Regions from separate parts of the Isoptericola sp. NPDC019693 genome, predicted to be linked through region 1. Evidence: predicted binding sites of a transcription regulator. Region 1 holds the regulator's gene; each other region holds the start of a gene.
The links. Region 1 encodes LexA, which represses DNA repair genes until DNA is damaged. Its sites were predicted from a motif close to TCGAACANNTGTTCGA; they were not measured.

Region 1 (3,227 bases):
TCCGTCGTCATCACGGTCACCTCGTCGGTCGGGGTGGACGTGCTCGCACGGCGGACCGCGCAGCACCTGGTGCCGTCCAGGATGCCGCGACGGCCTCCCGGGCGCCAGGGCATTTCACGAGGACCGGGCGCGGGGCGGCCTCAGTCCGTCGCCGTGCCGCGTCCCGCTGCCGCGGGCTCGCCCGCCGGGCTCTCGCCGGGGTCGTCCGGGCCGGAGGCGGACGCCGCCGCCCGGGCCTCGTGCTCCGCGCGCAGGGAGGTGATCGCGGTCTCGAAGTCCTCCAGGGACTCGAAGGACTGGTACACGCTGGCGAACCTCAGGTAGGCGACCTCGTCCAGCTCCCGCAGGGGGCCGAGGATCGCCAGCCCCACCTCGTTCGCCTCGATCTCGGGGCGACCGGATGCTCGCAGCGTCTCCTCGACCTTCTGGGCGAGCACGGCCAGGTCGTCGGAGCTCACGGGCCGGCCCTGGCACGCCTTGCGGACCCCCGCCACGACCTTGTCCCGGCTGAAGGGCTCGGTCACCCCGGAGCGCTTCGCCACGGACAGGCTGGCGGTCTCGATGGTGGTGAACCGGCGCTGGCAGGCGGGGCACTGGCGACGACGTCGGATGGAGGCGCCGTCGTCGGAGGTGCGCGAGTCCACGACTCGCGAGTCCGCGTGGCGGCAGAACGGGCAGTGCATCGCTGGTCTCCTGCGCTCGGCTCCGGACCGGCGCCCGGCTGCCCGACAAGGTAAGCGGCGGGCGACCGTCCGCGCAAGCAGGGCTCCGCCGCCCCGGCGCACGTCAGTCCAGCGGGAGCACCACGACCTGGCCCGCCTGGAGCTCCGCCGTGGTCAGGCCGTTGAGGTCGCGGAGCTGGGCGACGACGTCCCGCAGGTCCTCGCCCGAGTCGCGCACCTGCTGCGCGTACTGCCAGAGCGTGTCGCCGGGGGCCACCGTCTGGAGCCGCACCTCGACGCCGGCCCCCGGGGACCCGGCCATGGCGCGCTGGCCGAACAGCCCCGCCCCGACGAGCACCAGGAGCACGAGCGCGGCGACAACCACCCGCCCCCGCCCGGTCAGCCGGAGCCCTCCGAGCCCGAGGAACCCGTGAGCGTCGCTGGTGCTGCGCACGTTCTGCATCGTCCTGCCTCCGGTCGGTCCACGTGGGTGCCGCGCCTGGCGGCGGGCCCGTCGAGCATCCGGTCCGTCGAACATCCGTTCGTCGAACACCTGTACGTCGAACTGCTGTACTAGGTGTACCACGACGAGGCGACACGGTCGAGCCCCGATCGAACAGATGTTTGATGTCGGGCGCGAACTGGCCTAGAGTGGCGGCAGCGCGATGGAAGGTTTGTCGGATTTCATCGGCCCGCCCGCGGGCCGCGCCCCTGGAGGACGGAGAACGCGATGACGAGCGGACGGGACCAGGCGCCGGCGTCCACGAGGGCGGCGACGTCGTGGGTCGGCCAGGACGAGACCCCCGAGGACGCGGCCACGACGGCGGGGTCCTCCTCGACGGCGCTGGCCTCGGTGAGCGAGCTCTCGCCGGCCGCCGACCGGCTGACGCCGCGCCAGCGGCGGGTCCTCGAGACCATCCGCAGCTCGGTGGAGGCGCGCGGCTACCCGCCCACCATGCGGGAGATCGGCGAGGCCGTCGGCCTCGCGAGCCCCTCCTCCGTCAAGCACCAGCTCACCACGCTCGAGCGCAAGGGCTACCTGCGTCGCGACCCGAACCGTCCGCGCGCGATCGAGGTCGTCGACCCGGAGACCTCCGCGACCGACGGTGCCGCCTCGGACGCCGGCGACGCGCCCGGCTTCGTCGCGGGCTCCGTCGCCGCGTCCGACGCGCAGCCGGCGCAGGCGCCGTCCTACGTCCCGCTGGTCGGGCGCATCGCCGCGGGCGGCCCGATCCTCGCCGAGCAGGTCGTCGAGGACGTCTTCCCGCTCCCGCGACAGGTCGTCGGCGACGGCGACCTCTTCCTGCTCAAGGTCGCGGGCGACTCGATGGTCGACGCCGCGATCTGCGACGGCGACTGGGTCGTCGTGCGCAGCCAGCCGGTGGCGGAGAACGGCGAGGTCGTGGCCGCGATGATCGACGGCGAGGCCACGGTCAAGACGTTCAAGCAGGCCGACGGGCACACCTGGCTGCTGCCGCAGAACGCGGCCTACTCCCCCATCCAGGGCGACGAGGCACAGGTGCTCGGTCGGGTCGTGGCGGTGCTGCGCAGCCTCTGAGCCGCGCCGACCCCGTCGGCAGCCTGCCGTGCCCGGGGCACGGCAGGCTGCGGTCGCGTCACGGTCAGAAGCCCAGCCGGCGCTGCACGGCCCGCATGCTGTCGGCCGAGGTCCGCAGCCCGGCGATCTCCTCGTCCGACAGGGGTGTGTCGATCGTCTCCGCCACACCCCGTCGGTCGACGAGCGACGGCACCGACAGGCAGACGTCGCTGATGCCGTAGAAGTCGTCGAGGCGTGAGGACACGTTCATCACGCGGTGCTCGTCGTTGAGGACCGCCTCGATGATCCGGGTCGCCGCCAGGCCGACGGCATAGTTGGTCGCCCCCTTGCCGGCGATGACGCGGTAGGCCGACTCGACCACGTCGGTCGCGATGCTCTGCCGGGCCGGCTCGTCGAGCGGCGGGCGCCCCCGGAAGGGCCGCCAGTCGAGCAGGGGTACCCCGGCGATCGTGGCGGAGCTCCACAGCACGATCTCCGAGTCGCCGTGCTCACCGGCGATGTTCGCGTGCACGTTGCCGACCGCGACCCCGCAGTGGCGGGCCAGCGCGTCGCGCAGACGCGACGAGTCCAGGACGGTCCCGCTGCCGAACACCCGCCCCCGCGGCAGTCCGCTGATCTCCTGGGCGGCATAGGTGACCACGTCGACGGGGTTGGTCACCATGAGGAACACCGCGTCCGGGGCGACCTCGAGGAGGCCCGGCAGGATGGACCGGGTGAGGCCGACCGTGGCCTCGGCCAGGTCGAGGCGGCTCTGGCCGGGCTTCTGCTTGGCCCCGGCCGTCACCGCGACGATGTCGGCGCCCCGGCAGACCTCGACGTCGTCGGAGCCGTCGATCTCGGCCTGGGGGATGAACATGCCCCCGTGCCGCAGGTCGAGCACCTCGGCCTCCACCTTCGCGCGGTTGACGTCCAGGAGGGCGACGGACCGCGCCGCACCCCTGGCCAGCGCCGCGTACGCGAGGGTGGAACCCACGGCGCCCGCGCCGACGATCGCGAGCTTGGTCGTC
Region 2 (3,227 bases), on a different contig from region 1:
CTCGACGCCGTGCGCGGTGCCGCGCGCAGGGAGCCCGCCGAGCGGCCCTGCCCGACCTGCTAGCCGCGTCGAGCAGGCCAGAGGTGCGGGCCGGGCGACTCAGAACGGTGGCTCGGGGAGATCCGCGGGATCCGGTGGGATCAGCTCCCGGCCGGTGAGGTCCACAGGGTCGGCGACAGGGTCGCGAGAGACGCGTCCCGTCGGTGAGGTCCACACCAGGGTGCCGTCGGGCTCCTGTCGCACCCGCCAGCGCGTCTCGTGCTTCATCACGTGGTGGCGGCGGCAGAGGTGCGCCAGGTTGTCGGCCGTGGTCCCGCCGCCGTCGGCCCACGCGACCGTGTGGTCGACGTCGCAGCGTGCCGCGGGGCGCGTACAGCCCGGGAACCGGCAGGTGATGTCGCGGGCCTCCAGGTAGGTGCGCAGCGCAGCAGGGACGGCATACGTGCCGGCGTCGGTCGTCAGCAGCTCGCCGGAGACAGGATCGACCAGCAGCCGGCGCAGGGACGGCGCCTGGGCCGTGAGGAACGCGGCGACCTCGCAGCTGATCGCACCGTGGCCGGCCAGCTCTGCCGCCTCGTCCGTGCGGCCCAGCAGCGCCATGACCGGCACCGTGACCTGGACGCGCGGGGTGATCCGGCGGGTGTGGTCGGCAAGATCAGGGACGAGCCCGGCGGCCAGCTCGTCCGCCAGGCCCGGGGTGTCGGGCCCGGGGGTGCTCCGCCCTGCGGCGCTCGCGACGGGAGGCGTGGTGGCCGAGGGCCCCGCGCTGCCGTGGCGGGGAGCGGGCGAGGGCTCCGCCCCGGCCAGCAGCAGGGCGGCGCACGCGTCGGCGCGGAGCTGTGCGACGGTCCGCGAGTCCCCGGCCTCGCGGGCGGACCGCGCGGCGGCCGTCAGCCGGTCGAAGGCTGCGTGGGCGCTCGTGGCCGGAAGGTAGGCGCTGAGCCAGGCCATGCCGTCGGCCGCGGGGTCGACGAACACCGCGCGCTTCTGAGCGGCTCGGTCGTGCCGGAGGGTGAACGGTTCCGGGTGTGCCCGGTCACGGGCGCGCCGGAGGAAGGCCCGGAACTGGGCGGGGGTGGCCGTGGCGGCTCGCGGCAGCGCCTCGGCCTGCACGGCGGCCCGGGCCTGGGCGTCGGGGAGGTCGGCGAGCACGTCGGCCAGAGCCGTGGCGTGCCGGGCCCCGATCCGCCCGCGGCAGAGCTGGGCCAGCGTGGCGGCGCCCGACGAGGTCAGCATCCGCGCGGTCTCCACGACGTGGTCGGCCTGCTGTTCGGAGAGGTGCAGCGTGGTCGCGACGTCGGCGTTGAACGCCCGCCGGGCCAGCTCGTGCCGCCGGGACACACCTGCCCGCTGCACCCGCAGCTGTTCGCCCGCCAGCAGGTCCGGCTCGCACCGGACAGCCGCTCGACGGGCCCGCTCGACGGCGAGGAGCTTCTCACCCTCCAGGGCGTTGATCCGCGCCTGGAGGTGCGCCGCGTCGGTGAGGGCGGCCGCGACGTCGTGCACCGTCGTCGGGCCGCTCGGGGAGAGCACGCCGTCCCACGGGGAGGTCGTCACCGGCAGCTCGTCGAGCACGACGTCGGGCACACCGTCTAGCACAGCGGTCATGCTCGTCGTCACCACCTCTCTGTCGCTCGGGAACCTCGCTCCGGGTCGAACATGTGTTCGATCCTAGCCGTCGCCGAGGCCCTGTGGCCAGGCCCGACGTCCGCCTGTGGACAGACGCTCGGCGGCCAAATCTCGTTGCCGCGGCAGCCGGCGTCGGGCACAGTCCGCACATGACGATCCGCTACCCCCGGCCCCTGCGTCCCGGCGACACGATCGGGGTGACCGCGCCGTCAGCGGGCGTGGAGCCGCGGCTCCAGGCACGGCTGCGCCACGCGGCCGACGGAGTGCGGGCCGAGGGGTACGAGGTGCGCCTGGGGAAGACGCTCTCGGGTGCGGGGATCGTCAGCGCGCCTGCCGAGGTGCGGGCCGCCGAGCTCACCGCGATGCTCACGGACCCGGCGGTGCGCGCCGTCGTGCCGCCGTGGGGCGGCGAGCTCGCCACGGACCTGCTGGGTCGGCTCGACTGGGACGCGCTCGCTGCCGACCCGACGTGGCTGGTCGGTTTCTCCGACACCTCGACGCTCCAGCTGCCGCTGACCCTGCGCACGGGCGTCGCGACCCTGCACGGCCAGAACCTCATGGACACCCCGTACACCGTGCCCGACGGCGTCCTGGGCTGGTGGGAGGTCGCGGCGTCGGCCCGGGCGGGCGAGGCGCTGGTGCAGCGCTCGCCGCGGCGGTTCCGGTCGCGGTCGCAGGGCTGGGACGACTACGAGAACGAGCCCGAGGTGTCGACGTGGACGCTCGACGCCGAGGGCCCCTGGCTGCGTCTCGACGGCGCGGACCCGGCCGCGCCGGTGGACGTCCGGGGCAGGCTGGTCGGCGGCTGCCTGGAGACGGTGTCGTTGCTGGCCGGCACCCCGTACGGCGACGTGCGGCGGTTCGCGGCGGAGCACGCGCCCGAGGGGCTGGTCGTGTATCTCGACATCCTCGAGTGGGAGGCGCTCGAGGTCGGCCGGGCGCTGTGGGCGATGCGCCATGCCGGGTGGTTCGACGCCGCGCACGCGGTGCTGGTGAGCCGGACGTACGCGCCGGACTCGGAGGGCTTCACCCAGCACGACGCGGTGCGCGACGCGCTCGGTGACCTCGGGATCCCGCTGCTCGCCGAGGTCGAGTGCGGGCACGTGCCCCCGTACCTCGCGCTGGTGAACGGCGCGCTCGCGCGCGTGCAGCACGGGGCCGGCGCGTCGGTGATCACCCAGCGCCTGGTGCCGTAGCCGACGGTCCCGCGACATGGTCGAGCACGCCGTCGAGCACCGCGTCGAGCACGGCGTCGTGCGTGCGACGAGGCGCGACCGCGTCGACCAACGAACATGCCACCAGGGCTTGACTACGTAGTCAGCGCCGTGCCAGTCTCCCTCCCTATGACGGTCTGACTACGTAGTCAGGCTCCGGCGGCGAAGGAGCCAGGATGTCCGAGAGAGCACGCAGGGGAGCGGTGCGCCCGCCCGCCATGGTCGACGTGGCGCGGTTGGCCGAGGTGTCCCAGAAGACGGTGTCGCGCGTCGTCAACGGTGAGCCCAACGTCTCGGCGGACGTCCGCGAGCGCGTGCAGGCAGCCATCGAGGAGCTGGGCTTCCGGCCCAACGGTGCCGCCCGCGCCCTGGTCACCGCCCGCT
Region 3 (3,227 bases), on a different contig from region 1:
GTGCCTGGCCGACCAGCACGGCAACGTCGTGGTGGTCTCCACCCGCGACTGCTCGCTGCAGCGCCGCCACCAGAAGCTCGTCGAGGAGGCGCCCGCGCCGTTCCTCACCCCGGAGCAGGAGGCCGAGCTGGACCGCGCGTCGCGGGCCATCCTCACCGAGGCCGGCTACGTGGGCGCCGGCACGTGCGAGTTCCTGGTCGGCACCGACGGCACCCTGTCCTTCCTCGAGGTCAACACCCGCCTCCAGGTGGAGCACCCCGTGACCGAGGAGGTCACGGGCATCGACCTGGTGCGCGAGCAGCTGCGCATCGCCGCCGGCGAGCCGCTGGGCTACGACTCCACCACGCCACGCGGCCACTCGTTCGAGTTCCGCATCAACGGCGAGGACCCGGCGGCGGGCTTCCTGCCCTCCCCCGGCACCGTGACCACGCTGCGCTGGCCGTCCGGCCCGGGCGTGCGCGTCGACACGGGCGTCGTCGAGGGCGACACCGTCTCCGGCGCCTTCGACTCGATGATCGCGAAGCTGATCGTCACGGGAGCCACCCGCGAGCAGGCCGCCCAGCGCGCCCGCCGCGCCCTGCGCGAGCTCGAGGTCGCGGGCATCCCGACCGTCGTGCCGTTCCACCGCGCCGTCATGGAGGCGGAGGACTTCGTCCCGACCGACGGCTCGGCGTTCCGCGTGCACACCCGCTGGATCGAGACGGACTTCGCGGACGAGCTCGGCCGCCTCGCCCCTGCCGCCCCCGCCCCGACGCCCGACGCCGAGGAGCCGGTCGAGGAGCTCGCCGAGCGCGTCGTCGTCGAGGTCGGCGGCCGTCGCCTCGAGGTCGTCCTGCCCGCCGGGCTCGGCGTGGCCGCCGGGCGCGCGCGCCGCGCGAACGCCGCCCGCCGTCCCGCCCGCCGCGGCAACGGCCGCGCGTCCTCCGCCGCGAGCGGCGCGACCCTCGCATCGCCCATGCAGGGCACGATCGTCAAGGTGGCCGTGCAGGACGGCGCCCAGGTGGCCGAGGGCGACCTCGTCGTCGTGCTCGAGGCCATGAAGATGGAGCAGCCGCTCCTGGCGCACAAGGCCGGCACCGTGCGATCGCTGTCCGCCGCCCCCGGCGACGGCGTCACCGCCGGCGCCGCCATCTGCGAGATCGTCGACTAGCGCCGGCCGGCCGGCCGACGATGCGCACGGCCGGCCGGCGCGGATCGGACCGTCTGGCCGGGGTTCACCCATGGCCCCCGGCTCGTACGCGGCGAACGACATCCCGCCACCCCGGCACGGCGCGACAGCCTCGCCCTCGTCGCAGGTTTCCACAGATCTTGACGACGGTCTAGAACAGGTGTTCGAACGCCGCTAGGCTGGGGGCATGACGACGACGCTCCCCGACCCCGTGACCGGCACCGACGCCGGTGCGGCGGGTGGCGTCGGCGACCGGGTGAGCTCGGTGGTGGACCTTGGGGCGGCGGCGGCCCGGCTCGCCGCGATGCCCCGGTCGTGGGCCCCGTCGATCAGCGAGCTGCTCGAGGAAGAGTCACGACGCGAGGACCGTCCGCCAGCGACCGACACCGCACCACCCGTACCCGCGTCAGCACCCGTTCCCGCAGCCGCAGCCGCACCCGCACCCGTACCTGTGCCCGCACCCGCACCCGTGCCTGCGGGCCGCCCGGCCTTGGCCGACCTGGACCGGGTGCTGGACCAGCTCACCGCCAACGATGCCCAGATCGCGACCCTGCACGCCGAGCGCGCCGTCCTTCTCTCCCGCACGCTCCGCCTGGCCGAGGCCTTGGAGGCCGACCTGCTCGACCCCGACGACCCCACCACCCGCCGCGCACCGTCGGCCCGCCGCCTCGAGCTCGCCCACCGCGCCGTCACCGCCGAGGTCGCCACCACCCTCCGCATCGGGGAACACGCCGCCGGCACCCTGACCGACCACGCCCACACCCTCACCACCAAGGCCCCCGCGACCCTCGCCGCACTGCACGAAGGCCGCCTGTCCTGGGGGCACGCCACCGCGATCACCAAGCACGTCGCCGACCTCGACCCCGACCAGGCAGCCCACGTCGAACACACCGTCCTGGCCGCCGTGACCAGCTCAAACGATCCTGATACCGGCGCGAGCACGGTCACCTGCACCCCCGCGCAGATCGCCAGGCGCGCACGCCGAGCCCGCGAGACCGCCCACCCCACCCCCGCCGACGTCCGCCACACCGACGCCACCCGGCACCGCGCCGTCTGGCTCGACGACGGACACGACGGCATGGCCTGGCTGTCCGCCCACCTTCCCGCACCCCTCGCCCACGCCGCCTACGACCGCCTCACCCGCACCGCCCAACACCTCACCAGCACCACCGCGAGCATGAGCAACGGCACCAGCGGGAGCATGAGCAACGCCACCAGCGCGAGCGGCACCGGTGAGCACCGCACCCTCTCCCAAGCCCGCGCCGACACCCTCGCCGCCCTCCTCCTGGACGACGGCACCCTCGACGTCGCGGCGGTGCCCGGCCCTGGCCCGCGGCACACGCGACAGGACACTCGTCCGCACCCTGACCAGCACGGGGGCCAGCCCGGCGGGCGGCGCGGCGCGCCACACGAGGCATCGCCGGAGGATCAGGACGCGGACGCGGCCCCTGCCGAGCACACGGCAACCGGCACCACCGACGACCGGCTGTTTGCCCAGCACCACACCCTGGCAGCTCTCGCCCGCTCCATCCGGCCGCAGGTCACCGTCACCGTCCCGGTCCTGACCCTGCTCGGCCTCACCGACGCCCCCGCCACCATGAACGGCCACGTCCCCGTCGACCCGGACACGGCCCGACAGCTCACCGCCCTCGCACCCTCACTACGACGGATCCTCACCGACCCCGAGACCGGCACCGTCTTGTCCGTCGGACGCACCACCTACACCGTGCCGGCCGACCTCAAAGCCCTCGTCCGCACACGCGACACCACCTGCCGCTTCCCCGGCTGCACCCACCCCGCCACCCGCGCCGACCTCGACCACACCCAGGCATGGGCCAACGGCGGCGCCACCAGCGCCACCAACCTGGCCATGCTCTGCCGCCGCCACCACGTGATCAAGCACCAGTCGACCTGGCACGTCAGACAGGTCGACACCACCGGGGCCACCCACCGACCCACCGGCTGGGGCGGCACCCTCCAATGGACCTCCCCCACCGGACGCCGACACGTCACCCGAGCCGAACCCGTGGAGACCACCCGACATCGCGTCACGCCCACG

Region 2: ACH436_RS13960 (DUF222 domain-containing protein) is a predicted target of LexA. The motif match lies at 1,654-1,669, and genes of this name have one in related genera.
Region 3: ACH436_RS12305 (DUF222 domain-containing protein) is a predicted target of LexA. The motif match lies at 1,321-1,336, and genes of this name have one in related genera.

What each region holds. Positions count from the first base shown of each region.
Region 1 is NZ_JBIRXP010000005.1:95,238-98,464, forward strand. Features, by position in the region: gene ACH436_RS15580 (DUF5302 domain-containing protein) at 1-11, opposite strand, end outside; gene nrdR (transcriptional regulator NrdR) at 141-683, opposite strand; gene ACH436_RS15590 (LysM peptidoglycan-binding domain-containing protein) at 787-1,116, opposite strand; gene lexA (transcriptional repressor LexA) at 1,393-2,220, shown strand; gene ACH436_RS15600 (L-lactate dehydrogenase) at 2,285-3,227, opposite strand, start outside.
Region 2 is NZ_JBIRXP010000004.1:321,733-324,959, reverse strand. Features, by position in the region: gene ACH436_RS13965 (DUF2255 family protein) at 1-63, shown strand, start outside; gene ACH436_RS13960 (DUF222 domain-containing protein) at 100-1,608, opposite strand; gene ACH436_RS13955 (S66 peptidase family protein) at 1,779-2,825, shown strand; gene ACH436_RS13950 (LacI family DNA-binding transcriptional regulator) at 3,020-3,227, shown strand, end outside.
Region 3 is NZ_JBIRXP010000003.1:700,052-703,278, reverse strand. Features, by position in the region: gene ACH436_RS12310 (acetyl/propionyl/methylcrotonyl-CoA carboxylase subunit alpha) at 1-1,150, shown strand, start outside; gene ACH436_RS12305 (DUF222 domain-containing protein) at 1,356-3,227, shown strand, end outside.